One region of the Terrabacter sp. AAH1 genome, then DNA from elsewhere that is predicted to be linked to it. Evidence: predicted binding sites of a transcription regulator. Region 1 holds the regulator's gene; the other holds the start of a gene.
What was found. The regulator HspR, encoded in region 1, represses chaperone genes until heat shock. The targets are predictions, from matches to a motif close to AAGTTGAGTCNNNNNGACTCAACTT.
Positions count from the first base shown of each region.

Region 2: the regulator HspR is predicted to act here: its motif matches at 1,448-1,472, upstream of ACXR8F_RS15155 (ATP-dependent Clp protease ATP-binding subunit).

Region 1 is NZ_JBTJJV010000015.1:37,208-51,932, forward strand. Features, by position in the region: gene ACXR8F_RS18355 (SDR family NAD(P)-dependent oxidoreductase) at 1-472, opposite strand, end outside; gene ACXR8F_RS18360 (exodeoxyribonuclease III) at 525-1,325, shown strand; gene ACXR8F_RS18365 (alpha/beta fold hydrolase) at 1,322-2,221, shown strand; gene ACXR8F_RS18370 (MFS transporter) at 2,261-4,006, opposite strand; gene ACXR8F_RS18375 (LppX_LprAFG lipoprotein) at 4,011-4,718, opposite strand; gene ACXR8F_RS18380 (hypothetical protein) at 4,840-5,547, shown strand; gene ACXR8F_RS18385 (HAD family hydrolase) at 5,544-6,143, shown strand; gene clpB (ATP-dependent chaperone ClpB) at 6,130-8,691, opposite strand; gene ACXR8F_RS18395 (hypothetical protein) at 8,835-9,059, shown strand; gene ACXR8F_RS18400 (ATP-binding protein) at 9,066-12,140, opposite strand; gene ACXR8F_RS18405 (heat shock protein transcriptional repressor HspR) at 12,309-12,770, opposite strand; gene ACXR8F_RS18410 (DnaJ C-terminal domain-containing protein) at 12,821-13,834, opposite strand; gene ACXR8F_RS18415 (nucleotide exchange factor GrpE) at 13,924-14,631, opposite strand; gene dnaK (molecular chaperone DnaK) at 14,628-14,725, opposite strand, start outside.
Region 2 is NZ_JBTJJV010000010.1:26,803-41,527, forward strand. Features, by position in the region: gene ACXR8F_RS15145 (SAM-dependent methyltransferase) at 1-740, shown strand, start outside; gene ACXR8F_RS15150 (nucleoside deaminase) at 737-1,228, shown strand; gene ACXR8F_RS15155 (ATP-dependent Clp protease ATP-binding subunit) at 1,571-4,195, shown strand; gene ACXR8F_RS15160 (ABC transporter ATP-binding protein) at 4,448-5,191, shown strand; gene ACXR8F_RS15165 (FtsX-like permease family protein) at 5,188-6,519, shown strand; gene ACXR8F_RS15170 (LCP family protein) at 6,542-7,801, shown strand; gene ACXR8F_RS15175 (amino-acid N-acetyltransferase) at 7,798-8,328, shown strand; gene ACXR8F_RS15180 (ABC transporter ATP-binding protein) at 8,420-9,352, opposite strand; gene ACXR8F_RS15185 (ABC transporter permease) at 9,349-10,173, opposite strand; gene ACXR8F_RS15190 (ABC transporter permease) at 10,166-10,960, opposite strand; gene ACXR8F_RS15195 (PPOX class F420-dependent oxidoreductase) at 11,064-11,453, shown strand; gene ACXR8F_RS15200 (HhH-GPD family protein) at 11,495-12,397, opposite strand; gene disA (DNA integrity scanning diadenylate cyclase DisA) at 12,418-13,494, opposite strand; gene radA (DNA repair protein RadA) at 13,550-14,725, opposite strand, start outside.

The DNA.
Region 1 (14,725 bases):
TGCCGGACGCGATGTAGCCGGCGACCGACGAGACGTTGACGATCGCGCCGTGCCCACGCTCGACCATGCCCTTCGCGCCGGCGTGCGAGAGGACGAGCACGGCGCGGGTGAGCACGTCGAACACCGCCTCCTCGCGCGCGATGTCGTTGCGCAGGAACCGGCCCTTCAGGCCGTAGCCCGCGTTGTTGACGAGCAGGTCGACCGGGCGGCCCGGGTCGGCCAGGCGGTCGGCCACCCGCTGGAGCGCGTCGCGGTCGGACAGGTCTGCGGCCAGCACCTCGACGTCGACGCCCCGGTCGCGGCGCAGCTCGGCGGCCAGGGCCTCGAGCCGGGCGACGTCGCGGGCGACGAGCACCAGGTCGTGGTCGCGTGCCGCCAGCTGGAGGGCGAACTCGCGTCCGATGCCGGCGCTGGCTCCGGTCACGAGGGCCGTGGGCCGCGCGCGGGGTGATGTCGTCGGGTCGGCAGGCATGCGCCTCACCCTAGGCACATCCGGTCGGCGCGGCGGTCTAGGGTGGCCGACTGTGCGAATCGCCACCTGGAACGTCAACTCCATCCGCTCCCGCATCGACCGCGTCGCTGCCTGGCTCGAGCGCACCGACGTCGACGTGCTCGCGATCCAGGAGACCAAGGCGCGCGAGGACCAGTTCCCCTTCGACCGGTTCGAGTCGCTCGGCTACCAGGTGGCGCACCACGGCCTGAGCCAGTGGAACGGTGTCGCGATCGCCTCGCGGGTCGGCATCGACGACGTACGCGTGGGCTTCGACGGGATGCCCGGCTGGGGTGAGCCCGTGGCCCCCGAGGCACGCGCCATCGGGGCCCTCTGCAACGGCGTACGCGTGTGGTCCCTCTACATCCCGAACGGCCGTGCCCTCGACGACCCGCACCTCGACTACAAGCTCGGCTGGCTCGACGCGCTCGCGACGGCCGGCCGCGGCTGGCTCGCCGACGACCCCGACGCCCAGGTGGCGCTGCTCGGCGACTGGAACATCGCCCCGACCGACGCCGACGTGTGGAGCGTGCCGTACTACGAGGGCCGCACCCACACGTCGCCCCGCGAGCGCGCCGCGTTCCAGGCTGTCGTCGACGCCGGTTTCAGCGACGTGGTGCGGCCGCACACGAACGAGCCGGGCACCTTCACCTACTGGGACTACACCCAGCTGCGCTTCCAGAAGCGGCAGGGCATGCGCATCGACTTCGCCCTCTGCTCGCCCGCCCTCGCCCGCCGCGTGGTCGGGGCTGCGATCGACCGCGAGGAGCGCAAGGGCAAGGGCGCCTCCGACCACGCGCCGGTCGTCTTCCAGGTCGAGGGAGGTGCGGCGTGAGGCGCGCTGACCAGCATGACCTGCGGGGCATCGTGACCCCCGACGGGGCCGTGCTCTCGGTCCACACCTGGGCCGACCCCGACCTGGCGGCCGACGCTCCGACACTCGTGCTCGCGCACGGATGGGGCGTCAACCACGAGAGCTGGATGCCGGTCGTCGAGGCGCTCGCCGACGAGCCGGTGCGTGTCGTGACGTGGGACCAGCGCGGGCACGGCCGCTCGACGATCGGGCTGCGCCGCGCCGAGGTCTCGTCGGTGTCCGTCGAGCACACCGGTCGCGACCTCGACGTCGTGCTGCGCGCCGTCGTGCCGCCGGCCTCGCCCGTCGTGCTGGCCGGGCACTCGATGGGCGGTATGACCGTCATGGCCCTGGCCGAGCAGCGCCCCGACCTCTTCGGGTCGCGGGTGCGGGCCGCACTCCTCGTCGCCACGGCCTCCTCGGGCGTCGTCCTCGGTGAGCGGGTCGGCGAGGCCGCCGTCATGCGGCTAGCCGCTCGCGGCATGCCCCTGCCGCCCGGCGGGAACGGCCGCATCCGGGCCATCGTCGGCGGCCTCTTCGGCGAGAACGCCGACCCCGAGGCGGTCGAGGCCGCCCGCGCGCAGGTGGCGTCGACGAAGCTCACGACCTTCGGCGCCTTCTACGGCGCGCTGCTCGTCACCGACCAGCAGGCCGGCTTCCCCGCCCTCGAGCGGGTGCGGGTCGGCATCGTCGCCGGCCGGCTCGACCCCCTCATGCCCGTCGGTCGGGCCCGCGCCCTGCGCGTCGCCCTGCCGCACGCGACCTTCACCGAGCTGCCCACGGCCGGCCACATGCTGCCGTGGGAGGCGACCGACGTCGTCGCCGACGAGGTGCGCGAGCTGCTCGCCGACCTCGAGGCACGGCGCGCCACCGCCTGAGCCGGCTCGCTCGTGCCCGTCAGAGCCCGTCAGAGCCCGTCAGAGCCCGACGAAGCGCGGGCTGTCGGCGTCGTGCAGCACCTCACGCTGCACCCCCCGGCGCACGCCGAGGCTGACGGCGACGGCGGCCCCGACGAGCGCGGCCACGGCGCCTCCGAGGAACACCGTCTGCACCTGCACCACCCCCGCCCCGATGAGGGCGTCGGTGTCGAGCGGGTCGGGCAGCAGGCGGACGGCGTCGTAGTAGCGGCTGAGCCCGATGGTGGTGAGCAGGGCCAGACCGACGACCATGCCGACCATGCGGGCGACGACCACGAGCGAGCTCGCGACGCCGTGCGCGTGCGACGGCGAGTCGGCCAGCGCCGCGTTGTTGACCGGCGCGAGGGCCAGGCCCATGCCGAGGCCCACGACGACGAGCACGACCGTGGCGGGCACCGTGTCACCGACCGAGTCGAGCGTCCACCGCGACATGACGAGCAGCCCCCCGCCGGCGAGCAGCAGTCCGGCTGCGGAGGCGGCCCCGTCGCCGAGACGGCGCAGCGACCAGCCGCCGAGGAGCGCGCCGACCGGCACCGCGAGCAGGAAGCGGACGAGCACGAGCGCCGCACCCGTCTCGTCGTAGCTGTCGGTGAGACGCGCGAGCAGGGGGACGTCGACGACGACGGCGACCAGGGCGGCGCCGACGAGGAGGCTCACCACGAGCGAGCGCAGCCCCCGGCCGCCGACCACCCCGCGCGGCACGATGGGGTCGGCAGCGGTGCGGTGCCACCAGGCGAGCACGGCGAGGGCGAGCGCCCCGACCGGCAGGAGGGTGTAGCCGAGCGGACCGACGACCTCCTTCTCCGGGTCGGACGCCGCGAACGTCAGCACGAGGCTGCCGAGGGCGACGGCCACGAGCAGGGCGCCGAAGAGGTCGGCGCGGCGCAGCACGGCCCACCAGCGCGCGGCGGTGAGCACGGCGAGGAGGAGGAGCAGCCCCAGGCCCACGAGCCCGATCGGCGTCGCCACCCGGGACTGGCCGGCGAACGGCACGAAAGGCGCGCCGAGGGCGACGTCGGTGACGAGCGACTGGGGTGCGGCGAGCGCCAGGCCCGTCACACCGGCGCCCAGCACCGCGACGACCACGGCAGCCACGGTGCGCGCACGCTCGAGGCCACCCGTGCGCCGTGGACCCCCTGCAGCCTCGGCCGGACCGGCCGTCCGACCGGGGTGGCCCGGCCCGAGGACGCGGATGACGGCATACAGGATCAGCGCAGCGGCGACGTTGAGCCAGAAGATCGCCCGCCAGCCGGACCACGCGAGCACGACTGCGCCGAGCACGGGCCCGAGCACCGAGCCGAGCTCCTGGACCGCGCCCACGACTCCGAGCGGCGTGCCGCGACGGTCGGCCGGCCACAGGTCCGCGACGAGCGCCAGGGTCGCCGGCACGAGGCCACCGCCACCGATGCCCTGCAGCACCCGGCCCGTCACGAGGACCGGCATCTCGACCGCGAGCGCGGTGACCGCCGAGCCGACGACGAAGACGAGCAGGCAGCCGAGCAGGATGCGGCGACGGTCGAGCAGGTCGGAGAGCCGGCCGATGAGCGGCAGCACGGCGATGTAGCCGAGCAGGAAGCCGGAGATGATCGGCGTCGCCCGCTGCAGGGCGTCGATGCCGATGCCCACCCCGGCCATCATGTCGGTCAGGGCGAGGACGACGACGTAGGTGTCGGCGGCCGCGAGGGCGACCGCGGCGGACGCCGCCGACAGGAGGGCGAGCCGGTGCGTGCCGGCGGGCTGCGTCACCGCGTCAGGGCTTGGTGATCGTGACGGGCTGGCCGTACTGGTCGAGCGTCAGGGTGTAGGTCGACGCCGAGCCGGCGCCGAAGAAGGGGCCCGCGATGGCGACCTGACGCAGCTCCTGCGAGTCGGTGAGCCCGTAGGTCGCCGTGAAGGAGCCGCTGCTGTCGCCGATGAGGAACAGGTCGGTGACCGCCTTGCCCGGGACCGTGCCCTTGATCGTCGTCAGCACCTCGGAGCCCTGGCGCACCTGCTCGCCCGCGGTGGGCGACGTGGTGGCGGTGAGGAGGCTCGTCAGGCCCTTGTCGGTGGAGAAGAGCACCGCCGGGTCGGGCAGGTTGAACTGCTTCGGGTCGATCTCGTTGGTGCCCGGGATGAGCGGCAGCTTCGCGTAGACCTTGCCGTCGACCGACGTGATCTCGGCGTCTGCCTGGATGCCCTTGAGCGTCACCTTGAAGGTGCCCTTGAACGCCGGGGGGTGCTTGCCCCAGCCGTCGGCGGAGACGACACCGCTCGCGCCCTGCGGGACGTTCGCGCTCGCCAGCTTGAGGTGCACGGACGTCGCGGCGTCGACCTTGGCCTTGGCGGCCGCGAGCCGCTGGGCCGGCGACAGCTGCGTCTGCTCCGGAGCGGGGTCGCCGTCGCTCGCGCAGGACGCCACGGAGACGACGCACAGCGCCGAGAGGACGGCGGCGGCGAGCTTTCCCGGGGTGCGCATGGGGGTCAGGCTAACCGAGCGCACCGGCTCGCTCTCGGACCGACGGGCGAATGTGGGTATGGCTAGGGTCGGGGACGTTCACGGCGGGACCACCCCGCCCCTTGACGAAGGAGCACCACCCATGGCCCTGCTCGGAGTCATCCTGCTGCTGGCCGGCGCGGGAGCCGGCGTCGTCGCATACCTCGCGACCCGTGGCGCAGCCGGTCCCGTCACGGTCACGGCGTTCGGGTTCTCGCGTGACGCCTCACCGATCGAGCTCGTGCTCTACGGCGCGGTCGCGGTGCTGCTCTTCGCCCTCGGCTGGGCCCTGCTGTCCGCCTCGGCCCGCCGTCGTGCCCGCCTGCGCCGTGAGGAGCGTGCCTCGGCGCGCATCAGTGAGGTCGAGGAGAGCGCCGAGACCGCGCGCCTCGAGCACGAGCGCCGCTTCGAGGAGGCCGGCCTGCGCGACGACGACCTGCGCCGCCGCGAGAGCGAGCTCGCCGCCCGCCATGAGGGCCTCGACACGCGCGAGGCCGAGCTCGCCCGCCGTGAGGCCGAGTGGCGCGAGCGCGAGGGCCCGTCCCGCGCCGACGTCGTCACCGGGCGCGCCGAGGGCAGCGTCGCCGACGGCACCGCCACGTGGGCCGACGACGAGCGGACCGCCGCAGGCACGCACTCCGACCGCACCCAGCAGCTGCCCGCCACCGAGCGGCCGTACGACCAGGAGGCCGGCGGCACCGGCGGCACCGGCGGCACTGGGGACACCGGCGACACCGTCGACCCGGCGGCCCAGCGCGGCGACGGGTACGACCGGGACGAACGGCGCGCGCACCGCGACACGACGGCGTGACCGGACACACGGCCTACGTCTTCGACCTCGACGGGGTCGTGCGCGACTTCGCGCCGGGTGACCCCAGCGCGGCCATCGAGGCCGCGCTGAGCCTGCCGTCGGGTCACGTGGCGGCGACCGCGTTCCACGCCGACCTGCTGCTGCCGACGATCACCGGCCGGCAGACGTTCGATGACTGGTACTCGGCGATCTGCGCCGCGCTCGAGGACGCCACCGCCGAGCCCGCCCGGGTGCGGCACCACATGGAGGCCTGGCGCGCCAACCGCGGCACCGCCATCGACGAGACCGTCGAGCGGCTCGAGGCGCTGCGGTCGGCGGGCCACCGCACCTACGTCTTCACCAACGGCACCGACAACGTGCCGGCGGAGCTCGAGCTGCTCGGGCTGGGGCGCCTCTTCGACGGGCTGCTCAACACCGCCGACTTCGGTGTCGCCAAGCCCGACCCCCTCGCGTATGCCGCCGCCCACCGCGCGATCGAGGGTGACCTCGGGCGCGAGCTGGCCCGCAGCGAGGTGTGGTTCACCGACGACCGCGAGGACAACGTGGCGGCGGCACGCGAGTTCGGTTGGGACGCAGAGGTGTTCAGCCGAGCGTGAGCTGCTCGGCCGCCTCGTCGACCCCGACGGTGACGGTCGAGCCGTCGCGCACGTCGCCCGAGAGCAGGCCCCGGGCGAGCCGGTCGCCGATCTCGCGCTGGACCAGCCGGCGCAGCGGCCGGGCACCGTAGGCGGGGTCGTAGCCGCGCTCGGCGAGCCACAGCCGGGCCGCGTCGGTGACCTCGAGGGTGATCCGACGGTCGGACAGCCGGGACGCGAACGCCCGCACCTGCAGGTCGACGATGTGCGCGAGGTCGTCGCGGCTCAGGGCGTCGAAGACGACGACCTCGTCGAGCCGGTTGAGGAACTCGGGCTTGAACGACGAGCGCACGACCCCCATGACCGACTCGCGGCGGGCCTCGGGGCTGAGCAGCGGGTCGGTGAGGAACTGCGAGCCGAGGTTGGAGGTGAGCACGAGGATGACGTTGCGGAAGTCGACCGTGCGGCCCTGGCCGTCGGTGAGGCGGCCGTCGTCGAGCACCTGAAGCAGGATGTCGAAGGTCTCGGGGTGGGCCTTCTCGACCTCGTCGAGCAGGATCACCGAGTAGGGCCGGCGGCGCACGGCCTCGGTGAGCTGGCCACCCTCCTCGTAGCCGACGTAGCCGGGGGGCGCACCGATGAGGCGCGCGACCGAGTGGCGCTCGGAGTACTCGGACATGTCGATGCGCACCATGGCGCGCTCGTCGTCGAAGAGGAAGTCGGCGAGGCTCTTCGCGAGCTCGGTCTTGCCGACGCCGGTGGGGCCGAGGAAGAGGAAGCTGCCCGTCGGGCGGTCGGGGTCGGAGACGCCGGCACGGGTGCGCCGGACGGCGTCGGACACGGCGCGCACCGCGTCGGTCTGGCCGATGAGCCGCGCGCCGATGTGCTGCTCCATGTGCAGCAGCTTCTCCGACTCGCCCTCGAGCAGCCGGCCGGCCGGGATGCCGGTCCAGGCGGAGATGACGTCGGCGATGTCGTCGGCGCCGACCTCCTCCTTGACCATCGGGGTCTCATCGGACGCGGTGGCGGCGGCCTCGCGCTCCTGCGCGGTAGCGAGGTCCTTCTCGAGGGTCGGGATGTCGCCGTAGAGGATCTTCGAGGCGGCGCCGAGGTCGCCCTCGCGCTGGAGGCGGTCGGCCTGGGTGCGCAGGTCGTCGATGCGGGCCTTGAGCTCACCGACGGCGTTGAGGCCGGACTTCTCGGCCTCCCAGCGCGCGTTGAGGGCGGCCAGCTCCTCGCTGCGGTCGGCGAGGTCCTTGCGGAGGCGCTCGAGGCGCTCGCGCGAAGCGGCGTCCGTCTCCTGCTCGAGCGCGAACTCCTCCATCTTGAGGCGGTCGACGGCACGGCGCAGCTCGTCGATCTCGACGGGGCTCGAGTCGATCTCCATGCGCAGGCGCGAGGCCGCCTCGTCGATGAGGTCGATGGCCTTGTCGGGCAGCTGGCGCCCGGAGATGTAGCGGTCGGAGAGGCTCGCCGCCGCGACGAGGGCCGAGTCGGCGATCGTCACCTTGTGGTGGGCCTCGTAGCGCTCCTTGAGGCCGCGGAGGATGGCGATGGTGTCCTCGACGGACGGCTCACCCACGAAGACCTGCTGGAAGCGTCGCTCGAGCGCGGCGTCCTTCTCGATGTGCTTGCGGTACTCGTCGAGCGTCGTCGCGCCGACGAGGCGCAGCTCTCCTCGGGCGAGCATGGGCTTGAGCATGTTGCCGGCATCCATCGCGCCCTCGCCGCCGGCGCCCGCGCCCACGACGGTGTGGATCTCGTCGATGAACGTGACGATCTGCCCGTCGCTGCCCTGGATCTCCTCGAGGACGGCCTTGAGGCGCTCCTCGAACTCGCCGCGGAACTTGGCACCGGCGAGCATCGAGCCGAGGTCGAGGGAGTAGAGGGTCTTGTCGCGCAGGCTCTCGGGCACGTCGCCCTCGACGATGCGCTGCGCGAGGCCCTCGACGACGGCCGTCTTCCCGACGCCGGGCTCGCCGATGAGGACGGGGTTGTTCTTCGTGCGGCGGCTCAGCACCTGCACGACCCGGCGGATCTCGGCGTCGCGGCCGATGACGGGGTCGAGCTTGCCGTCGCGGGCCCGGGCCGTGAGGTCGGTGCCGTACTTGGCGAGCGCCTCGAAGGTGCCCTCGGGGTTGTCGGAGGTGACGGGGCGGCCGCCGCGCAGCTCGGGGATGGCCTTCTCGATCGCGTCGGCGTCGAGGCCGAACTGGCCCGTGCGCGCGATGGCGAGCAGCAGGTGGTCGGTGGAGACGTACGAGTCGCCCATCGCCGTCATGTACTGCTGCGCCTGCTGGAGCACGCGCGCGGCGGTGGGTGAGAGCTGCGGCTGCTGGGTGCCGCCGGTGACCTGCGGCATCGTCGCCATGGCCCGCTCGGCCGCGGTGGTCGCGTCGGTGACGCTCGAGCGACCGGCGGTGAGCAGGGCGGGGGTGGTGGTGCCGCTCTGGGCTGCCAACGCGAGCAGCAGGTGGGCCGGCTCGATGTTCGGGTGGTGCTTGCCGGCCGCGGTGGTCGCGGCCTGGGCGAAGGCCTCCTGAGCCTTGTTGGTCAGCTGAAGGTCCATGCGTTCTCCTGGTGCGGGGAAGGGAGTCACTGGAGACAACCGGTGGCAAGTTGAGTGTATTCCACTCAACTACGTGCGTGGCGCGCCGCTCCCGTATGCCGTCTCGCGCGCCCGGACACGCTCCTGACCCTACGCTCGGAACCATGGACGCCGCCCGCCTCGCGACCGAGCTGACCAACGCCCGCTTCGGCACGACCCAGTTCCGGCAGGGCTACGACATGGCCGACTGCGCCGACGCCCCCCGCGCGGGCACGGCCCCCACGTCGGCGCCTGAGCTCTCCGCGATGCCCGACGGAGCCGCGGCGAGCCGGCCGGGAGTCCTCGCTCGCCTGCTCGCCGCGGTCCGGGGAAACCAACCGCTGCGTTGACCCGGCTCAGGCCGAGTCGGGGTCCTGACCACTCTCGACGACCCTGGCTGCGATCTCGCGCAGCTTGATGTTGCGGTGGAGCGAGGCCTGCCGGAGCATCTCGAACGCCTGCTTGGCGGTGACGCGGTGGCGCTCGATGAGCACCCCCACCGCGTGCCCGATCAGCCGATGGCTCTCGATCGCCTGCTCGAGCTGGTGCTCCTTCTCGGCGCGGGCCCGGCTCGCCACGACCCGGTCGACCGCCTGGCCGAGGATCTGGGCGAGCAGGTCGCCGACGATCAGCTCGTCGCTGCCGACGATGCGCGGCTCGTCGAACTGCACCCACGCACGGCACTCCGAGTCCTGCGACGTCGGGAGGAGCAGCAGCCCCTCACGCTTGTCACCGACGAGGACGTCGTGGCCGTGCGGCGACGACTCGAGGCCCTCGCGGACGGCGTCGTCGAGCTCTGACGGCTGCACGCGGCCACGGGGCGACAGCACCACGACGTCGCCCTTGTCGTCGGCCACCCGGAGGGTCACCTCGCCGTCGAAGAGCACGGTGAAACCGGTGACGGCCGTGGCCAGGGCCTGGTCGAGCCCCTCCGCGGCGGCGAGCTCGACGGCGACCCGGCCGGCGAGCTCGCGGCGCATCCGGGACTCGCGCTCGCGGGTCTCGTCGCGGGCCACGCCGAGCACGAAGCCGGCGTGGTCGGCCGTCTCGGGGACGCTCGCGGCCCGGGTGTGCACCCACGCCTCTCCCCCGCTCTTCCTCCGGATGCGGTAGTGCTCGTCGAGGAAGGGCTGGCCCGTGCGCAGCAGCTCGACGCGGCGAGCGTGCGCCTCGTTCTCGGCGGGCGCCTCGTCGGCCGGGATCCACCACGGGTAGGGCGGGGTGAACGGCCCGTCGGCCAGCGACCAGCCGTAGTCGCGGGTGAAGGCCCCGTTGAGCTCGACCACGGTGCCCTCGGCGTCGGCGACGACGAGCGGCTCCTGGATGGCGCCGAGGATGGCGCGCAGCCAGGCGGCGTCGCGCGAGCGCGAGCGCGACCGGACGAGGTTGGCGGAGAGCCGGGCGCGCAGCTCGGTCGGGTCGAACGGCTTGACGACGTAGTCGTCGGCACCCATCGTCAGCCCGATCGTGCTCGCCTCGACGCCGGCGCGCGCCGACAGGAGCACGACGGGCAGGTCTCGCAGGGTGGGGTCCTCGCGGATCTCGCGCACGAGGGTCAGGCCGTCCATCCGCGGCATCATGACGTCGGCGAGCACGATGTCGGGGCGGGCGGCCCGCATCCGGGCCAGAGCCTCCACGCCGTCACGCGACGTGACGACGTCGTAGTCGTCACGCAGGTGCCGGGTGACGTGCCAGCGCATGTCCGGGTTGTCCTCGACGACGAGCAGGGTCGGACGTCCCGTGACGGCACGCGCGGGGGTGTCCGCGTCGCCCTCGTCGGGGCCGGCCCAGGCCGCCGCCTCGCTGATGAACGACTCCGCCGGCCGCGGCGTGATCGACGGCCGGCTGGCCGACTGCGTCGGCGGCTGTCCCCACGGCAACCGGACGGTGAACGTGCTCCCCCGTCCCTCGCCCGTGTCGAGGGAGATGCTGCCGCCGAGCAGCCCGACGAGCTGCCGGACGATCGACAGCCCGATGCCGGCCCCCTCGCGCGAGCGGCGCTCGTCGCTGCCGGCGAGCTGCCGGAACCGGTCGAAGACGTGGTCGCGGTCCTTCTCGGGGATACCGATGCCGGTGTCGCTGACCGACACCACGTAGCCGGCCTCGTCACCGCTCAGGGAGAGCCCGATCCGGCCCTGGGGCGTGAACTTCAACGCGTTGGACAGCAGGTTGAGCACGATGCGCTCGTACATGTCGACGTCGACGTACGCCTGCCGTGGGAGGTCGCCGCGCTCGACGACGAAGTCGAGCCCCATCCGTTCGATGGCCGGGCGGAAGTTGGCGGCGACGCCGTCGGTCACCGCCGCGACGTCGACGGCGACGGGGTGCGGCTCGACCGCACCGGCCTCGACGCGGGTGAGGTCGAGGATGCGGTCGACGAGCCCGGTGAGGCGCTCTGAGTTGCGCGCGATCATCTCGAACCGACGGCGCGTGTCGGCGTCGAGGGCGTCGGCGGCCAGGGCGTCCTGCACCGGCCCGGCGATGAGCGCGAGCGGCGTGCGCAGCTCGTGGCTGACGTTGGCGAAGAAGTCGGACTTCGCGACGTCGAGCTCGGCGAGGGCCTCCTCGCGCGCGCGGTCGTCGGCGCGTCGACGCACGCCGCTCAGGGCCGTCGCGGCGTGCGAGGCGCACAGCTCGGCGTACGCCTGCAGCTGGGCGTCCCAGGGCCTGCGTGGGTTGGCCCCGAACCGCAGGAGAGCCGTGGGTTCGGAGAGTCCGGGCTCGAGCACGGGGACGACGTGCACGCCGGGCTCGGCGTCACCCGTGAGCGCGGCGGAGCCGCTGCCGTCGACCCAGACGAGGTCGACGTCCAGGTGGTCTGCGGTCTGCCTGCGGAGCACCTCGAGGGTGCGCTCGCGCACCTGCTCGCGACCCTCGGGCGCCGTCGCGACGATGAGCGCCTGGAACAGCTCGAGCGCGGCACCGGCGCGGCGCACCGCCAGCACCTTGTCGGTCGTCTCGACGGCCACGTTGAGGATGCCGGCGACGTGGCCGTCGGCGTCGTGGATGGCGCCGTAGGACCACGTGAAGTAGGCCTCCTCGAGGAAGCCGAACCGGTCGACGACGAGCAGCTCGTCCTCGACCCAGGTCGCGGGCCCACCCCCGAGCACCCCGTCGAACATGGGGCCGATGACGTCCCAGACCTCGGGCCAGACCTGCCGCACCGGGCGGCCGAGGGCCTCCGGGTGCTTGCTGCGGCCGAGCAGGGTGCGGTAGCCGTCGTTGTAGACCATGGTCAGCTCGGGCCCCCAGCACACGAGCATGGGGAAGCCCGACGACAGGCAGATGTCGACGATGGAGCGCAGGTTGTCGGGCCAGGCCTCGACCGGCCCCAGCGGCGTCGCGGACCAGTCGTGGCGGGCGAAGAGCTCCTGCATCTCGACCGAGCGGCGTACGGGCGCGCCGAGATCGGACCCCGGGACTCGGTTCACGGAGTCACCGTCGGGGTATGAGGGGGTCACACGACCTCCGGAAAGTGGAACACGCAACGGCCTCCGGCGGCATACAGCGGGACAGACACCCCGTCTGCTCGAGGCTGGCACAGTGTTGCACACGGCACCGACGAGGGGGCCGGCTCGGGCGCCGGCGTCCGCTGGTCGCTAGCGCTCCGGGCGCCAGACCACCAGCGCCTGCGAGGCGGGCGTGCGCGGCGGGCGCTGCCCGGGCCGGACGGCCACGACCTCCCCGCGCGGACCGACGGCGAAGACCCGTGCGCCCGAGGCCCCGGCCGCGAGGGCCGCGCGGGCCGTGCTCAGCTCTTCGGTCAGCTCCTGGACACGCGACTGCAGCGCGTTCACGTGGTTCTCGAGGTCGAGGATGCGCTGGATCCCGGCGAGCGAGACGCCTTCCTGCGAGAGGCGCTGGACCTCGCGGAGCAGCGCGACGTCGCGCGAGCTGTAGCGACGGCCGCCGCCGCGCGTGCGGGACGGCGAGACGAGGCCGAGCCGGTCGTACTGCCGCAGGGTCTGCGCGTGCATGCCGGCCAGCTCGGCCGCGACGGAGATGACGAAGACGGGCGCGTCGTCGTCGTGGCCGCCGGGTCGGGCGCTCCTGCGAGCCATTCCAGCCACCTCCTCCTCCTCGTCGTTCGTGTGGTTCGTCGCGTATGCCGTCAGGCGCGGGCGCGCTCGAAGAGCTCGGCCCGCGGGTCGTGGCCACTCTCGGCCGCGGCCATCTTCTCGACGGCCTCGCGGGCCTCGTCGGTGAGCCGCTGCGGCACGACGACCTGCACCTTGGCGAGCAGATCACCCGTGTGGTCGCCGCGCTTCACGCCGCGCCCCTTGAGGCGCAGCACCCGGCCGCTCGGCGTACCGGCCGCTACCTTGACCTTGACCTGGCCACCGTCGAGGGTCGGCACCGCGACGGTCGCGCCCAGCGCGGCCTCGGCGAAGGTGACGGGGAGGTCGATGGTCAGGTTGTCACCGTCACGCCCGAAGACGGGGTGCTTGTCGACGGACACCGTGAGGATCAGGTCGCCGGCCGGAGCGCCAGGATCACCCTGACGCCCCTTGCCGCGCAGGCGGATCCGCTGGCCGTCCTTGACGCCCGCCGGGATGCGGGCGTTGATGCGGCCGAGGTCGGGCGAGCTGAGCGAGACGGTCGAGCCCTCGACGGCGTCGCGGAAGCCGATGCGGGTGCTGGCCTGCACGTCGGCGCCGGGGCGGGGCCCCGCGGGGGCTCCGTAGCCGCCGTAGCCGGCGCCGGGTCCGGCCGCACCGCCACCGAACATCTGGCCGAGGATGTCCTCGAGGTTCGGCTGGCCACCGGCACCGCCGGTGCTGAAACGCACGCGCTGCCCACCGCCACCGGCACCGCCGAACGCGGAGAAGATGTCCTCGAAGCCGGCGCCGCCGCCACCGGGGCCACCCGCGGTGAAGCGGGCGCCGCCGTGCGACATGGCGCGGATGGCGTCGTACTCGCGGCGCTGCTCGGGGTCGGAGAGGACGGCATACGCCTCGCCGATCTCCTTGAAGCGCTCCTCCGCCTTGGCGTCGCCGACGTTGTGGTCGGGGTGCATGGTGCGGGCGAGCTTGCGGTACGTCTTCTTGATCGTCGCCGCATCGGCATCCTGGGGCACGCCGAGGATGCCGTAGAAGTCCTTCTCGAACCAGTCCTGGCTAGCCAAGGCGCACCTCCTTCGTCACGGTGGGACTCACGCTGCTCCCATCATCGGGTATGCCGCCGGGCTGCGCGTGCAGCCCGGCGGCGGACGTCTCAGGCGGGGTCGGCAACCGACACCCGCGCGGCACGGACGAGCCGGTCACCGATGCGGTATCCCGGCTGCAGCACCTGGACGACGGTCGTGCCGGTGGCACCCTCGGGCAGCTCGGCCTCGACGTGCATGAGGGCTTCGTGCACGTTGGGATCGAACTCCTGACCGGCCTCGCCGAGGCGCTCGACGCCGTAGCGGCCCAGCGTCGCCTCGAGCTTTTCGGCGATCGCGGCGAACGGCCCCGCGGCGAGGTCGCCGGCCTGCCGGGCCATGTGGATGTCGTCGAGCACCGGCAGCAGCGACTCGACGACGCTGCCGACCGCGGAGTGGCGGATCACCTCACGGTCGCGGTCGACGCGCTTCTTGTAGTTGACGTACTCGGCCTGCAGTCGCTGCAGGTCCGCGAGCAACGTCGCGGCCATGGTGTCCTCCTCGGCGAGGGCGACGCCCTCCGACTCCTCGGACTCCTGCGCCGCGGCCGACCCCTTGGGGGCGTGGTCGTACTCGTCCTCGCCGCCGGGCTCGGACGAGGCGCCGGAGCCGCCCTCGTAGTACGTGTGGTGGCGCTTGCCGTCAGCCGGCGCCTCGTCGGCGGCCGGCCCCGGGGCGCCGGCAGCGTCACCGCTGCCGGCACCCTGTGCACCCGTGGCGGTCACGTCGGGCTGCTCGCCCGTCGGGCCGTTGCCGGTGGGGTCGGTCGACTCGGTCACTTGGCTTCCTTGGCCTCGTCGTCGTCGACGACCTCGGCGTCGACCACGTCGTCGTCGGCACCGGCCGACGCGCCCGCCGACGCACCAGCGTGCG
Region 2 (14,725 bases), on a different contig from region 1:
ACCACCTGACCCGAGCCGCCTACCCCAGGTCGGCGAAGTACGACGCGAAGTGGCTCGTCGACCTCGACATGGGGCCGCACCCGCTGTGGCTGCTCGAGGACCTCGCGGCCGACCTCGCCCTGCGGCCCGACATGCGCGTGCTCGACCTCGGCTCGGGCCTCGGAGCGACGTCGGTCTTCCTCGCGAAGGAGTACGGCGTGCAGGTCGTCGCGGCCGACCTCTGGGTCGACCCGAGCGAGGCCGGCGCCGTGTTCCGGAAGGAGGGCGTGGACGACCGGGTGCTCCCCATGCGCGTCGACGCGCACGCGCTGCCGTTCGGTCGCGGCTCGTTCGACGCCATCGTCAGCATCGACGCGTGGGAGTACTTCGGCACCGGGGACCACTACCCGCCCTACCTCGCGAAGTTCCTCAAGCCCGGCGGCCAGCTCGGCGTCGCCACCCCCGCCCTCACCACCGAGGTGCGCGAGCTCGGCGAGATCCCCGAGCACATCGACCGCGTCGTCGGCGCCGAGACCGCTGCCTGGCACACCGCCGACTGGCTGCGGAGCCAGTGGGAGTTCAGCCGCGCGTTCACCCGCGTCACGGCGCGCACGCAGGAGGACGCGTGCGCGAACTGGCTCCTGTGGGAGCGTGCCGTCATGGAGCTCAAGGGCACAGTGACCTCGGCCGTCCAGGGGATGCTCGAGGCGGACGGCGGCGCCTTCGTGACCTTCGCGCTCGTGACGGGGAGGGTCGCATGAGCCTCTCGGCCACGGACCTCGAGCACCTGCGGCGGGCCGTCGCGCTCGCCCGGCTGGCCCTCGAGCGCGGCGACGAACCGTTCGGCTCGGTGCTCGTCTCCGGCTCCGGAGAGGTGCTCTTCGAGGACCACAACCACGTCGTCGCGCTCGAGGCGACCCAGCACCCCGAGTTCGCCATCGCGCGGTGGGCGGGCGCGCACCTGACGCCCGCCGAGCGGGCTGCGGCGACCGTCTACACGTCGGGAGAGCACTGCCCGATGTGCTCGGCCGCGCACGCCTGGGTGGGGCTGGGGCGCATCGCGTATGCCGTCAGCTCGGCCCGGCTGGGCGAGTGGCGGTCGGCGTGGGGCTCGCCCGCGTCGCCCGTGGCGGCTCTGTCGATCCGCGACGTGGTGCCCGGTGCCGTGGTCGACGGGCCGGCCCCCGAGCTCGAGGACGAGGTGAAGGCCCTCCACGCCGAGTTCGCGAGCAGCGCCCCCACCCCCTGACGGCCCCGCCGGTTCCAGCGCCACGGCCCCCGAACCGTCGGGCTGTGGAGGACCGGGACGCGGGCGGCCCGGTCTGCTGGATCGTCTGGGCATGACATCGGACCCCGAGCCGGGGAGCTACGTCTCCCACCGCACGGCGGCGACCCGAACGGGGTAGGGGTGCGCCGTCCACAGAGGTAGGTGCGGCCACATCTGTCCGCCCACGGCGAACAGATGCGGAACCTGAGCCGATCACGCTCAGGATGGGAACAGGACGCGGCCGGCTCGCGTTGGTCGGGTTGTGCTCGCTGACAGCGGGCACGGATAGCATCGAGATGTCTCTCGATCAGTCAGGAGAAGAACATGTTCGAACGGTTCACCGACAGGGCCCGAAGGGTGGTTGTCCTCGCGCAAGAGGAAGCTCGCCTGCTCAACCACAACTACATCGGGACCGAGCACATCCTCCTGGGTCTGATCCACGAAGGCGAAGGCGTCGCCGCGAAGGCCCTCGAATCGCTCGACATCTCGCTCGAAGCGGTCCGGGCCCAGGTCCAGGAGATCATCGGCCAGGGGCAGCAGGCCCCGACCGGCCACATCCCCTTCACGCCCCGCGCGAAGAAGGTTCTCGAGTACTCGCTGCGCGAGGCACTCCAGCTCGGCCACAGCTACATCGGCACCGAGCACATCCTGCTCGGTCTGATCCGCGAGGGTGAGGGCGTTGCTGCCCAGGTCCTCGTCAAGCTCGGCGCGGAGCTCAACAAGGTGCGCCAGCAGGTCATCCAGCTGCTCTCCGGCTACCAGGGTGGCCAGAGCGGCGAGAAGGCCGGCGCCGGCGTCGGCCAGGGCCAGGCCGAGGGAACGCCCGCGGGCTCCCTCGTGCTCGACCAGTTCGGTCGCAACCTCACGCAGGCGGCCCGCGAGGGCAAGCTCGACCCGGTCATCGGGCGTGAGAAGGAGATCGAGCGGGTCATGCAGGTGCTGTCCCGCCGCACGAAGAACAACCCGGTCCTCATCGGCGAGCCCGGCGTCGGCAAGACCGCCGTCGTCGAGGGTCTCGCCCAGGACATCGTCAAGGGCGAGGTGCCCGAGACGCTCAAGGACAAGCAGCTCTACACCCTCGACCTCGGCTCGCTCGTGGCCGGCAGCCGCTACCGCGGTGACTTCGAGGAGCGGCTGAAGAAGGTCCTCAAGGAGATCCGCACCCGCGGCGACATCATCATCTTCATCGACGAGATCCACACGCTCGTCGGTGCCGGTGCGGCCGAGGGCGCCATCGACGCCGCCAGCATCCTCAAGCCGATGCTGGCCCGCGGCGAGCTGCAGACGATCGGCGCGACGACGCTCGACGAGTACCGCAAGCACATCGAGAAGGACTCGGCCCTCGAGCGGCGCTTCCAGCCGATCCAGGTGCAGGAGCCGACGCTGCCGCACGCCATCGAGATCCTCAAGGGCCTGCGTGACCGCTACGAGGCACACCACCGCGTGACGATCACCGACGGCGCGCTCGTCGCGGCGGCCAACATGGCCGACCGCTACGTCAACGACCGCTTCCTGCCCGACAAGGCGATCGACCTCATCGACGAGGCGGGCGCGCGACTGCGCATCCGCCGGATGACGGCTCCGCCGGACCTGCGCGAGTTCGACGAGAAGATCGCCGCGCTGGTGCGTGAGAAGGAGTCGGCCATCGACGGCCAGGACTTCGAGCGCGCGGCGCGCGTCCGCGACGACGAGAAGCGCCTCCGTCAGGAGAAGGCTGCCCGTGAGGCCCAGTGGAAGTCGGGCGACATGGACGTCGTGGCCGAGGTCGACGAGGAGCTCATCGCCGAGGTCCTGGCTGCCAGCACCGGCATCCCGGTGTTCAAGCTGACCGAGGAGGAGTCCAGTCGACTGCTCCACATGGAGGACGAGCTGCACAAGCGCATCGTCGGCATGGACGACGCCGTCAAGGCGCTGTCCCAGGCGATCCGCCGCACCCGTGCCGGCCTGAAGGACCCGCGCCGCCCCGGTGGCTCGTTCATCTTCGCCGGCCCCACCGGTGTCGGTAAGACCGAGCTGGCCAAGACGCTCGCCGAGTTCCTCTTCGGCAGCGAGGACGCGCTGATCCAGCTCGACATGTCCGAGTACTCCGAGAAGCACACGGTGAGCCGGCTCTTCGGTTCGCCTCCCGGCTACGTCGGCTACGAGGAGGGCGGCCAGCTCACCGAGAAGGTGCGCCGCAAGCCGTTCTCCGTCGTGCTCTTCGACGAGGTCGAGAAGGCCCACCCGGAGATCTTCAACTCGCTGCTGCAGGTTCTCGAGGACGGCCGCCTCACCGACTCGCAGGGTCGGATGGTCGACTTCAAGAACACCGTCATCATCATGACGACCAACCTCGGCACGAGGGACATCTCCAAGGCCAACATGGGCTTCTCGTCCGGGCCCGACAGCCGCACCGACTACGAGCGGATGAAGGCCAAGGTCACCGACGAGCTCAAGCAGCACTTCCGGCCCGAGTTCCTCAACCGCGTCGACGACACCATCGTGTTCCCGCACCTCAACAAGGCGGAGATCACGCAGATCGTCGACCTCGAGATCGCCAAGCTCGACAAGCGGCTCAAGGACAAGGACATGGGCATCGAGCTCACGCCCGCGGCCAAGGACCTGCTCGCCAAGAAGGGCTACGACCCCGTGCTCGGTGCGCGCCCGCTGCGCCGCACCATCCAGCGCGAGATCGAGGACGCCCTGTCGGAGAAGATCCTCTTCGCCGAGTTCACCTCGGGCCAGTACATCAAGGTCGACACCGAGGGCGAGGGCAAGGAGGAGAAGTTCACCTTCTCCAACATGGCCCACCCCGACGCGCACCGACCGGCAGACGACCTGCCGGAGCTGCCGGAGGGCGCTGCCCTCGACGAGGCGCTCGGTGTCAACGTCACCGCCGGCCCGTCGACGGTGCCCGACGACCAGGTCTACCCGGACTCGGGGATGACCGGCACCGGCACCGAGCGCTGAACCCAGCGCTGGGGCGGCCCGCACCGCCCTGACCGACCGGAGGGGTCGGGGACCACGGTCCCCGGCCCCTTCGCCGTGCCGGCCGTCGTCCCGGGGCCGTATGCCGTCGCGCGGGTCGTCGTCGCCGGGGTCGTCGTCGCCGGGGTCGTGGGCCGCCGGGTGGGCCGTCATACCGGAGTCGTACACGCTCGGCCGGCAGAGCCGACCGCGGTCCGATGTGGGCAGGCAGGCCTCCCGGCGAGGGTTGCCCCCATGAGCCACAACGACCTCGACAACGCATCGGGCCACCCCGACAGGGACCTCGTCGCCCGCGACCTCGTGATGACCTACGGCAAGGGCCGCTCGAGCGGGCAGTCCGGCCCGCCCGCTCTCGGCGGGGTGGACCTCATCATCCGCGCGGGCCAGAGTCTCGCCGTGATGGGCCCGTCCGGCTCGGGCAAGACGACGCTGCTGCACGTGCTGGCCGGCATCCTGCGCCCGACCGGCGGCCAGGTGCTGTGGCGCGGTCGCGACATCGCGCGCATGTCGGATCGCGAGCGGACCGTGCTGCGCCGCAAGGACTTCGGTTTCGTCTTCCAGCAGGGCATGCTCCTGCCCGAGCTCCCCGCGATCGAGAACGTCGCCCTGCCCCTCATGCTCGACGGCACGTCACGTTCGCAGGCCACCGCCCGGGCAGCGACCCTGTTCGCACCGCTCGGCCTCTCCGGCTTCGAGAAGCGGCGTCCCGGCGAGCTGTCGGGCGGGCAGGCGCAGCGGGTCGCGATCGCCAGGGCGCTCGTGGCGCGCCCCGGCGTGGTGTTCGCCGACGAGCCGACGGGTGCGCTCGACCAGACCACGAGCGGCGAGGTCATGCGCCACCTGACCGAGCTGACCGCCCACACGGGCGCCTCGCTCGTCGTCGTGACGCACGACGAGAACGTCGCCGCGTGGTGCCACGGCGTGGTGCGCGTGCGCGACGGACGGGTCGTCGAGCACAGCGCGCAGGCCGCCCGATGAACGCCGCGGTCTCGCTCTGGTGGCGGCTGCGTCGCGCCGCTGCGGCCGACGACCGGGTGCCGGGTGTGCTCGCCGTCGTCTCGTTCGCGGTGGCGACGGCGGCCCTGCTCGTCTGCGTGGCCGGACTGTCGGCCTTCGAGGCGCGCAACCCGGTGCCGCCGGGGCACAGCACCGGCCTGTCCATCGACGAGGCCATGATCGGCGACCTCTACGTGACCCTCGCGTGGATCGCGACCACCTGCATGGTCATCCCCATCCTCACGCTGGGTGGCGTCGCGGCCCGCCTCGCCATCGCCCGGCGTGACCAGCGCCTGGCTGCTCTGCGGCTGGCCGGAGCGACCTCGGCCCAGGTGACCGTCATGACGCTGGCCGAGGCGGCGGCCCAGGCACTCGTCGGGGCGCTGACCGGGGTCGTGCTCTACCTCGCCGTTCTGCCGATCGTGGCTCGGCTGACGTTCCAGGGCCGCACGTTCGACCTGAGCGAGCTCGTGCTGCCGCTCGGCCAGACGGCGGCCGTCGTCGGTGCCGTCGTCGTGGTCGCGATCGTCTCGGGCGCGTCGAGCCTCGCGAGGGTCGCGATCAGCCCCCTCGGCGTCGCGGCCCGCACGAGCCCGAAGCGGCTCAGCATCCTGCGCGTGCTCGTGGCCGCGGCCGCCGGTGCGGCCTGGGTGCTCGCCATCACCCCGATGAAGGAGCCGGAGCGCCTCACGATCGTGCTCGTGCTGGGCGCGGTGATCCTGGCGGTCAACGCGGTCGGTCCGTGGGTCGTCATGGTGGCCGGCAGGGTCGCCGCCCGCATCGCCCCGACGGCGGCGACGCTGCTCGCCGCCCGCCGCATCGCGGACGACCCGAAGAGCACGTGGCGGGCCGTCGGCGCGCTCGGCCTGGCTGTCGTCGTCGTCGGTTTCACGAGCCTGGCCCAGGTCGACGACCCCGGCACGCCGCTGGAGGCCTACCTCTCCGCGGACCTCGGCACCGGAGCCCTGGTGACGCTCGTCATCATCACGATCGTCGGTGCGACGTCGACCGGTGTCGTGCAGGCCGCCCGGGTGCTCGACCAGCGCGAGCAGTACCGCGCCCTGGCCCTCGCCGGCACCGGAGAGCGGTCGCTGCACCGGGCGCGGGCACTGGAGGTCGCCCTGCCCCTGGCCATGACGATCGCGTTGTCGGCCGGCTTCGTCCTCGTCCTGATGCTGCCCTTCCTGAGCAGGCTCGACGGCGGCCTCGTGGTGCGGTTCGTCGTGACGTCGGCGATCGCCGGCGCAGTGGTGCTCGCTTCGGTGCTGGCCTCCCGCTCGCTGGTCCGGACGGCGTCCCGCGTCGCGTGAACCGGTCGTCTACGGTGGGGCGGTGACCTCTGAGCACCGCCCCACCGATCGCCGGCGCACCGACCCCGTATGCCGTCCGGCGCGCTCACGTCGTCCGCTCGCCCTGCGCGTGGCCGGCGTCACGGCGGTCGCCGCGCTCGCTCTCGGCGCGTGCTCGTCCGACCCGGCCGCACCGCGCGGCGCGTCGCCGGCATCGTCGGCAGCCACCGGCTCCCCCGACGGCTCGACCTCCGGCACCACCTCGACCACGGCAGGTGGCGCCCGGGTCGAGGGAGCGCCGGCGCCACTGGCCGCGCTGGTGCGCAGCCTGTACGCCGGAGGCGACCTCACGCGTACGGCCTCCCCCACGGCGGCCGCCGCGCTCAAGGCGCGCCGGGCCGCAACCGGCTCGCTGGACGCGACCGCGAAGGTCGGCTCGTGGATGGGCACCCCCGTTGCAGTGGTGACCTCGGGCGACGACGTCACGCTCGCCGTCGGTCCGACGTGGAAGGTCGTCGGCGGCTGGTGGCCCTCACTGGGCGTCTCGAAGCCGAGCCTCGGCGCGGGCCCCCGCTTCGTCCTGGCGATCGGGTCCGACGCCCGACCGGGGCAGCCCCTCGAGCGCACCCGGGCCGACGTGCTCCAGGTCATCGGGATCGACGGCAAGGGCGGCGGCGGCGTGATGGGCATGGCCCGCGACCTCTACGTCCCGCTGTCGACCGGGGGACGGGGGAAGATCAACTCCGCCATGGTGTTCGGTGGCCCCGAGGCGCAGGTGAGCACCGTGCGCAAGGTGACTGGCCTGCCGATCCAGGGCTACGTCGTGCTCGGCTTCACCGGCTTCACGAAGATCGTGGACGACCAGGGCGGCATCCCCATCGTCGTGCCGAAGACCGTCGTCGCCTCGCACGCCCGCAACATGGTCATCAAGGCCGGCCCCCAGACTCTCACCGGCAAGCAGGCTCTGGCGTACGCGCGTGAGCGAAAGACGTTGCCCGACGGGGACTTCGGCCGATCTCGTCACCAGGGCGAGGTGATCCTCGCGTCCGCCGTCAAGGCCAAGCTCGCCGGTCCGATCGCGATCCCGTCGGCGCTCACGAGCTTCAGCAAGGTCGGCAAGAGCAACCTCACCGCCGAGCAGATCCTCACGTTCACGGCCGGGCTCCACCAGCTGAGCCCGCTCAAGGTCGGCAGGGGCGTGGCCAAGGGGGCGTTCGGCACGGCCGGAGGGCAGTCGATCGTGGTGCTCGGCAACGAGGCCCGTCGCCTGTTCGCGCAGTTCCGTGACGGGAACCTGGCATGAGCACCGTGACGCACGAGGCGGGTTCGGGCCCGCAGCCCGTCATCCGGCGGGCGCGCACCGCCGACGTTCGCGGCATACGGGCTCTCGTGGCCCCGCTCGCCGAACGCCGGGTGCTCGTGAGCAAGGAGGCGGTCACGTACTTCGAGAGCCTCCAGGAGTTCCGGGTCGCCGAGCTCGACGGTCGCGTCGTCGGCTGCGGCGCCTTGCACGTCATGTGGGAGGACCTCGCCGAGGTCCGCACCCTCGCGGTCGCGCCCGAGATGCTCGGCACCGGCCTCGGCGGTCGGCTGCTCGAGGCCCTCGTGGACGACGCGCGCGAGATCGGGGTCGAGCGGCTCTTCTGCCTCACCTTCGAGACGGACTTCTTCGTGCGGCACGGGTTCGAGGTCATCGAGGGTCAGGCCGTGCCGATGGACGTCTATGCCGAGCTGCTGCGGTCCTACGACGAGGGCGTGGCCGAGTTCCTCGACCTCGAGCGGGTCAAGCCCAACACCCTCGGCAACACCCGGATGCTCCGCACCCTCTGAACCGTCGGCCACAGAGACGGCCACCTCTGGCCTCTCGACGGTTGAAGGTGCTGACGGGTAGGGCTCGGGTCAGGCGCGGGTCATTCGCGGGTCAGGCTCGGCCCGAGGCGGCGTAGATGCGCCGCACGACGTCCTCGATGTCGGGCTCCTCGATGGTGAGGTCGCGCACCTCGTGCCGCGCCGAGACGTGCGCCAGCACCGCTGCCGCGGTGGTCGCCTCGGAGTCGAACGCGAGCCGCTGCCGCAGCCCGTCGGACTCGCTGCCGAGCAGCCGGGTGCGCGGGATGTCGTCGAGGTCCGGCGTGGGCTGTGCGAGGTCGATGACGAGGACGCGCTGGGCCCCGACCGTCGCGGCGAGCCCCGTCAACGTGCCGTCGAAGGCGAGCCGGCCGTGGTCGACGACGAGCACGCGGTCGCAGAGTCGCTCGATGTCGCCCATGTCGTGCGTCGTCAGCAGCAGGGTCGTGCCGCGCTCGCGCCGCTCGGCGACGAGGAACTCACGCAGGCGCTGCTTCGACAGCACGTCCAGGCCGATCGTCGGCTCGTCGAGGATGAGCAGGTCTGGCGAGTGGAGCAGCGCGGCCGCGATCTCGGCGCGCATGCGTTGCCCCAGCGACAGGGAGCGCACGGGGGTCGCGAGCTGCGGACCCATCTCGAGCTGCTCGACGAGCACGTCGGTGCGCGACCGGGCCTCCTTCTCGCCGAGGCTGTGGATGGCGGCGAGGATCGCGAACGAGTCGCGCAGGAGCAGGTCCCACCAGAGCTGAGACCGCTGGCCGAAGACGACGCCGACCCGACGGGCGACGCCGATGCGCTCACGCATCGGGTCGAGGTCGCACGTGCGCACGTGCCCCGAGGTCGGCTTGAGGATGCCGGTCAGCATCTTGATCGTCGTCGACTTGCCGGCGCCGTTCGCACCGATGTAGCCGACCGACTCTCCCGGCTCGACGGAGAAGGTCATCCGGTCGACGGCGCGGGTCTTCTTGAAGTCGCGCACGAGGTCGCGGGTCTCGATGATGCTCATCCACCGGCTCCTTGGTAGTGGCGGGTCCCGAGTCTCCAGCAGAGGCCGGCGATGCCCCAGGCGAGCAGGGCCGCGAGGGGGGTGCACCAGGCGAGCCACGGGGGCGCGAGGCTGTCGCCGGGCAGGTCGAGGATGGCGACGGCCGGCACGTAGGCGACGAAGGCCGTCGGCACGACGAACGTCCAGAAGATGCGCAGCGGACCGGGGAAGACCTGCTGGCTCTGCTGGGCGGCATACTGCCCGCCGTACGTGAACGAGTTGGTGAACTCCGAGCCGTCCACGAGGAAGAACTGCAGCCCGCCCGCAGCGGTGAACAGGGCCGCGAAGATCGCGGTGCCGCTCACGACGGTCAGCACGATGAGCACGACCGTGGCGGGCGACCAGGCGACGGCGCCCGTCGTCAGGGCCACGACGAGCGCGACGACGGCGACCGAGAGGCGCCCGATCCGGCGCATCGACAGCTCGCTCGTCATGAGCTGCGCCAGCAGTGGCAGCGGCCGCACGTAGAAGGCGTCGACCTGGCCGGCGCGGATGTAGACGGGCAGCTGGTCGAGGTGGCCGACGAACATGTCGGCCAGCGAGAAGGCGAGGTTCGACAGGGCGAAGACGAGCAGCGCCGCCTTGAAGTCGAGCCCGCCGAGGAGCTCGACGTTGTGGAAGATGACCCACACCTCCGCGAACTCGGCCAGCCCCACCCCGACCGTGCCGAGGATGTCGGTGACGAACGAGGCGCGGTACTGCATCTGCGCGCGGGCGCGCGAGGCGAGCAGCACCCGGTACGGGCGCAGCCGCTGCGACAGCGAGACCCTGGCGTCAGCCACCCTGCACCTCCAGACGACGCCGGCCGGCGCGCAGCACGACCTGGCCGAGAACGATGAGCAGGGTCGCCCAGAAGAGCTGCACCGCAACGGCCGACGCGATGTCCGCGCCGACCACGCGTCCGGCGAGGATGTCGATCGGGTTCTGCAGCATCGACGGGAACGGCGACCACTGCGCGATGGTGCGCAGCCAGTCGGGAAACCAGGGCACGGGGAGGTAGAGCCCGCACAGCAGACCGCCCGTGATCATCCAGAGCAGCGTGATGCCGCGGATCTCGACCAGCCAGAACGCGAGCAGGTTGATGACGAAGTTGCCCGAGAAGGCGACGACGACAGCCAGCCCCACCGACACGGCCCCCACCACCCAGCTCGCTGCCGACGGCGGCCATGCCATGTCGAAGAGCAGCGCGCCGAGCAGCAGCGCCGGCAGGCCACGGCCGAGGAGGTTGATGGCGGCACGACCGAGATCACCTGCCAGATAGGCGAACTGGGGGTTGATGGGGCGCAGGAAGTCGACCGCGATGTCTCCGGACCGCACCCGGTCCTTGACCTCGGAGAAGCCCCAGAGGTTGACCGTGCCGAGCAACGCCTGGCCCCACCACACGAAGGCGATCGTCGTCGGCTTGTCGTAGCCACCGATGGCGGCGTTCGCGGAGGTCAGCGCCGCGAGCAGGATCGAGGCCCGGATGAATCCGAAGACGGAGTTCGTCGTCATGCCTGCCAACAGGGCCAGGCGGTAGGTCGAGTGCCTCCGGAAGCCGGCCCGCACGAGCACCCAGAAGGTCCTCACGACGGTCGGGGGGCGGCAGGCACAAAGGGCGACACTACTCACGCGACGGCCGGCGGGCAACGCCCTCCGCGACCGACGCCGCCGCGCCTGAGAGACTCGCGCCATGGCCACCCGACCAGACGACCTCTCCCCCGAGGCCCTCGAGTTCCTCACCGTCCGGCACCTCGCGACCCTGACGACGCTGCGCCCCGACGGCCGCCCGCACGTCACCCCGGTGGGCTTCACCTGGGACGCAGCCACGGCGACCGCCCGCGTCATCACGAGCCGCGGCAGCCGCAAGGCGCGCAACGCCCTCGCGGGCGGCCCGGCGGTGCTCTGCCAGGTCGACGGCAGGTACTGGCTCTCGCTCGAAGGGACGGCCCGCGTTCTCGACGACGCGGCCGCCGTCACCGATGCCGAGCAGCGGTATGCCGCCCGCTACCGCCAGCCGCGCCCCAACCCCGAGCGTGTGGTGATCGCCGTCGACGTGAAGGCCATCCTCGGAAACCTCTGACGCGTCAGGCGACCGAGCACTCGACGCGCAGGTGACCGGAGTCAGGCGGGGAGGCGGTAGCGGCTTCGTGGCATGGGCTCGACGAGTCCGTCGGCGACGAGGGAGTCGAGGCAGCGCATGACCTGCAGGCGGTCGTCCGCGGAGTCCTCGAGCCCCGAGAGCGGCACGGCCTCGTGCGCCTCACGCAACCGGCGCAGCAGCTCGCCGCGGACCTGGCGGTCGGTGCCGTGCCAGGCCTGGCCGCGGCGGGGTGGCCCGTCGTACGCCGGTCGGCCCGACACGTTCCACGCGCACAGGTCGGCGACCGGACACTCGTCGCAGCGAGGACCGCGGGCGACGCAGACGAGCGCGCCCAGCTCCATGACGGCGACGTTCCACGTGTTCGCGGTGTCGAGGTCGGACGGCATCGACTCGGCCGCGAGCCGCATCTCGGCGCGGTTGAGCGTCGGGTTCGAGAACGCCTTGCCTTCGAGGGTGCGTGCCAGCACGCGCCGCACATTGGTGTCGACGACCACCTCCGGGATGCCGAACGCGAAGCACGACACGGCTGCCGCGGTGTAGGCGCCGACGCCCGGGAGCGCGAGCAGCTCCTCGGGCGTGCCGGGCACCTCCCCGCCGTGGCGCGCGACCATCACGGTCGCCGCCTCGTGGAGCCGCAGCGCGCGCCGCGGGTAGCCGAGCCGGCCCCAAGCCCGCACTGCCTCACCGGGAGGTGCGGCGGCGAGATCGGACGGGGTCGGCCACCGCCGCATCCACTCTCGCCACGCCGGCTCGACCCTCGACAGTGGAGTCTGCTGCGACATCACCTCGGAGAGGAACACGCCCCACGGGCTGCAGTCCGGCTCGCGCCACGGCAGGTGCGTTCGACCGGACTCGGCGTACCAGCCGTTGACCCGCTCGTGCAGCAGAGGGAGCGGGGACAGCGGGACCTGGCCGGACGGCATACGCGAGAAGGGTGGGACGGTCAGACGTAGCGTTCGAGAATGCTGGACTCGGCGAGGCGCGACAGGCCCTCGCGCACGGCGCGGGCACGGCCCTCGCCGACGCCCTCGACGAGCATGAGGTCCTCGATGCCGGCCGCGAGCAGGCGCTGCAGCGACTCGAAGTGGTTGACGAGCCGGTCGACGATGGCGGTGGGCAGCCGCGGCACCTTGGTGAGCAGCCGGTAGCCCTGCGGCGACACCGGGGCGTCGAGGCTGTCGCCGACCACCGAGAAGCCCACCGCCCGGGCGCCGGCCGCGAGGTCGAGCAGCTCGACCGCATTCAGGGTCTGGAGGTTGTCGAGGGCCTCGGGCAGGTCGAGGCCGGACTTCGTGGCTGGGAGGTAGTCGCGGATGACGAGCTCGCGGTCGTTGCCGAGCCCGCCGACGAGCTCCTCGAGCTGGAGGCTGAGCAGTCGGCCGTCGGTGCCGAGCTCGACGACGTAGTCCTGGATCTCGGCGGAGATGCGGCGCACCATCTCGAGGCGCTGCAGGACGGCGGTGACGTCGCGGATCGTGACGAGGTCCTCGATCTCGAGCGCCGACAGGGTGCCGGTGACCTCGTCGAGGCGGGCCTTGTAGCGCTCGAGGGTCTGCAGCGCCTGGTCGGCACGCGACAGCGTGGTCGGGGAGCCCTCGATGACGTGGCGCAGGTCGCCGACGTAGAGCGCGACGACGCCCATCGACTGGCTCACCGAGATCACCGGGAAACCGGTCTGCTTCGCCACGCGCTCGGCCGTGCGGTGCCGGGTGCCGGACTCGGTGGTCTCGATGCGGGAGTCGGGGACGAGCTGGGTCGCGGCGCGGAGGATGCGGGTGCCCTCGCGGTCGAGCACGACGGCGCCGTCCATCTTGCACAGCTCGCGCAGGCGGGTCGCCGAGAACTCGACGTCGAGGGCGAACCCACCCGTGCAGAGAGACTCGACGATGCGGTCGAAGCCGAGCACGATGAGTGCACCGGTGCGGCCACGCAGGATGCGTTCGAGACTGTCGCGCAGCTCCGTTCCCGGGGCTACCGCGGCGAGGGCCGCGCGCAGCAGCAGCTCGTCGTTCCGGTCCATCACTTCCCTGTTCGCAATGGGGGCGCCGAGCGCGTCCACCCCGGTCGGTCGCAGTCTAGACGGTGCCGACGGCCGGCGCGGTCGATGGCCGGCCTCCGGCGAGGCGGCCCATGGCCGCGATGGCCCGCGGGACGTCCGACACCTCGACGGCCCGGATGCCCTCGGGCACCGACGAGTCGGCGAGGCTGCCGACCGGCACGAGGGCGTGGCGGAAGCCCAGGCGGGCGGCCTCGGCCAGCCGCCGGTCGAGGCCGGTGACCCGTCGCACCTCGCCCGCGAGGCCGACCTCGCCGAAGGCGACGACGTCGGTGGCGAGTGGCTGGTCGACGACCGACGACGCGAGCGCGCAGACGATGGCGAGGTCGGCCGCCGGCTCGGTGATGCGCACCCCGCCGACGGTGGCCGCGAAGATGTCGCGGGAGCCGACGGGCGCGCCGGCGCGCTTGTCGAGGACGGCGATGATCATCGCGAGGCGCGACGAGTCGAGACCGCTCGAGGTGCGCCGCGGGGAGGGCAGCGTCGACTGGGCCACGAGCGCCTGCACCTCCGCGACGAGGGGGCGCCGCCCCTCGAGGGTGACGGTCACGCACGTGCCCGGGACGGCGTGGTCGCGGCTGGAGAGGAACAGGCCGCTGGGGTCGGGCAGCCCGGTGATGCCGACGTCGGAGAGGTCGAAGCAGCCCACCTCGTCGGTGGGACCGAAGCGGTTCTTCACGGCGCGCACGAGCCGCAGCCGAGAGTGGCGGTCGCCCTCGAACTGGATGACGACGTCGACGAGGTGCTCGAGCACGCGCGGCCCGGCGATCGAGCCGTCCTTGGTGACGTGACCGACGAGCAGCACCGCCACCCCGCGGGCCTTCGCGGCCTGGATGAGACTCCCGGCCACCTCGCGCACCTGCGAGACGTTGCCGGCCTGCCCCTCGACGTCGCCGCTGGCGATGGTCTGGACCGAGTCGACGACGAGCAGTGCGGGCGACCGGGACTCGATGTGGCCGAGCACCGTGGCGAGGTCGGTCTCGGCGGCGAGGTAGAGCGAGTCGGCCATCGCCGAGATGCGCTCGGCCCGGGTGCGCACCTGCGCCGCCGACTCCTCGCCGCTCACGTAGAGGACGTCGGCGCCGGAGCGGGCGGTGCGCGCGGCGACGTCGAGCAGCAGCGTCGACTTGCCGACACCCGGCTCGCCGGCGACGAGCACGACACCCCCCGGCACGAGGCCACCGCCGAGGACCCG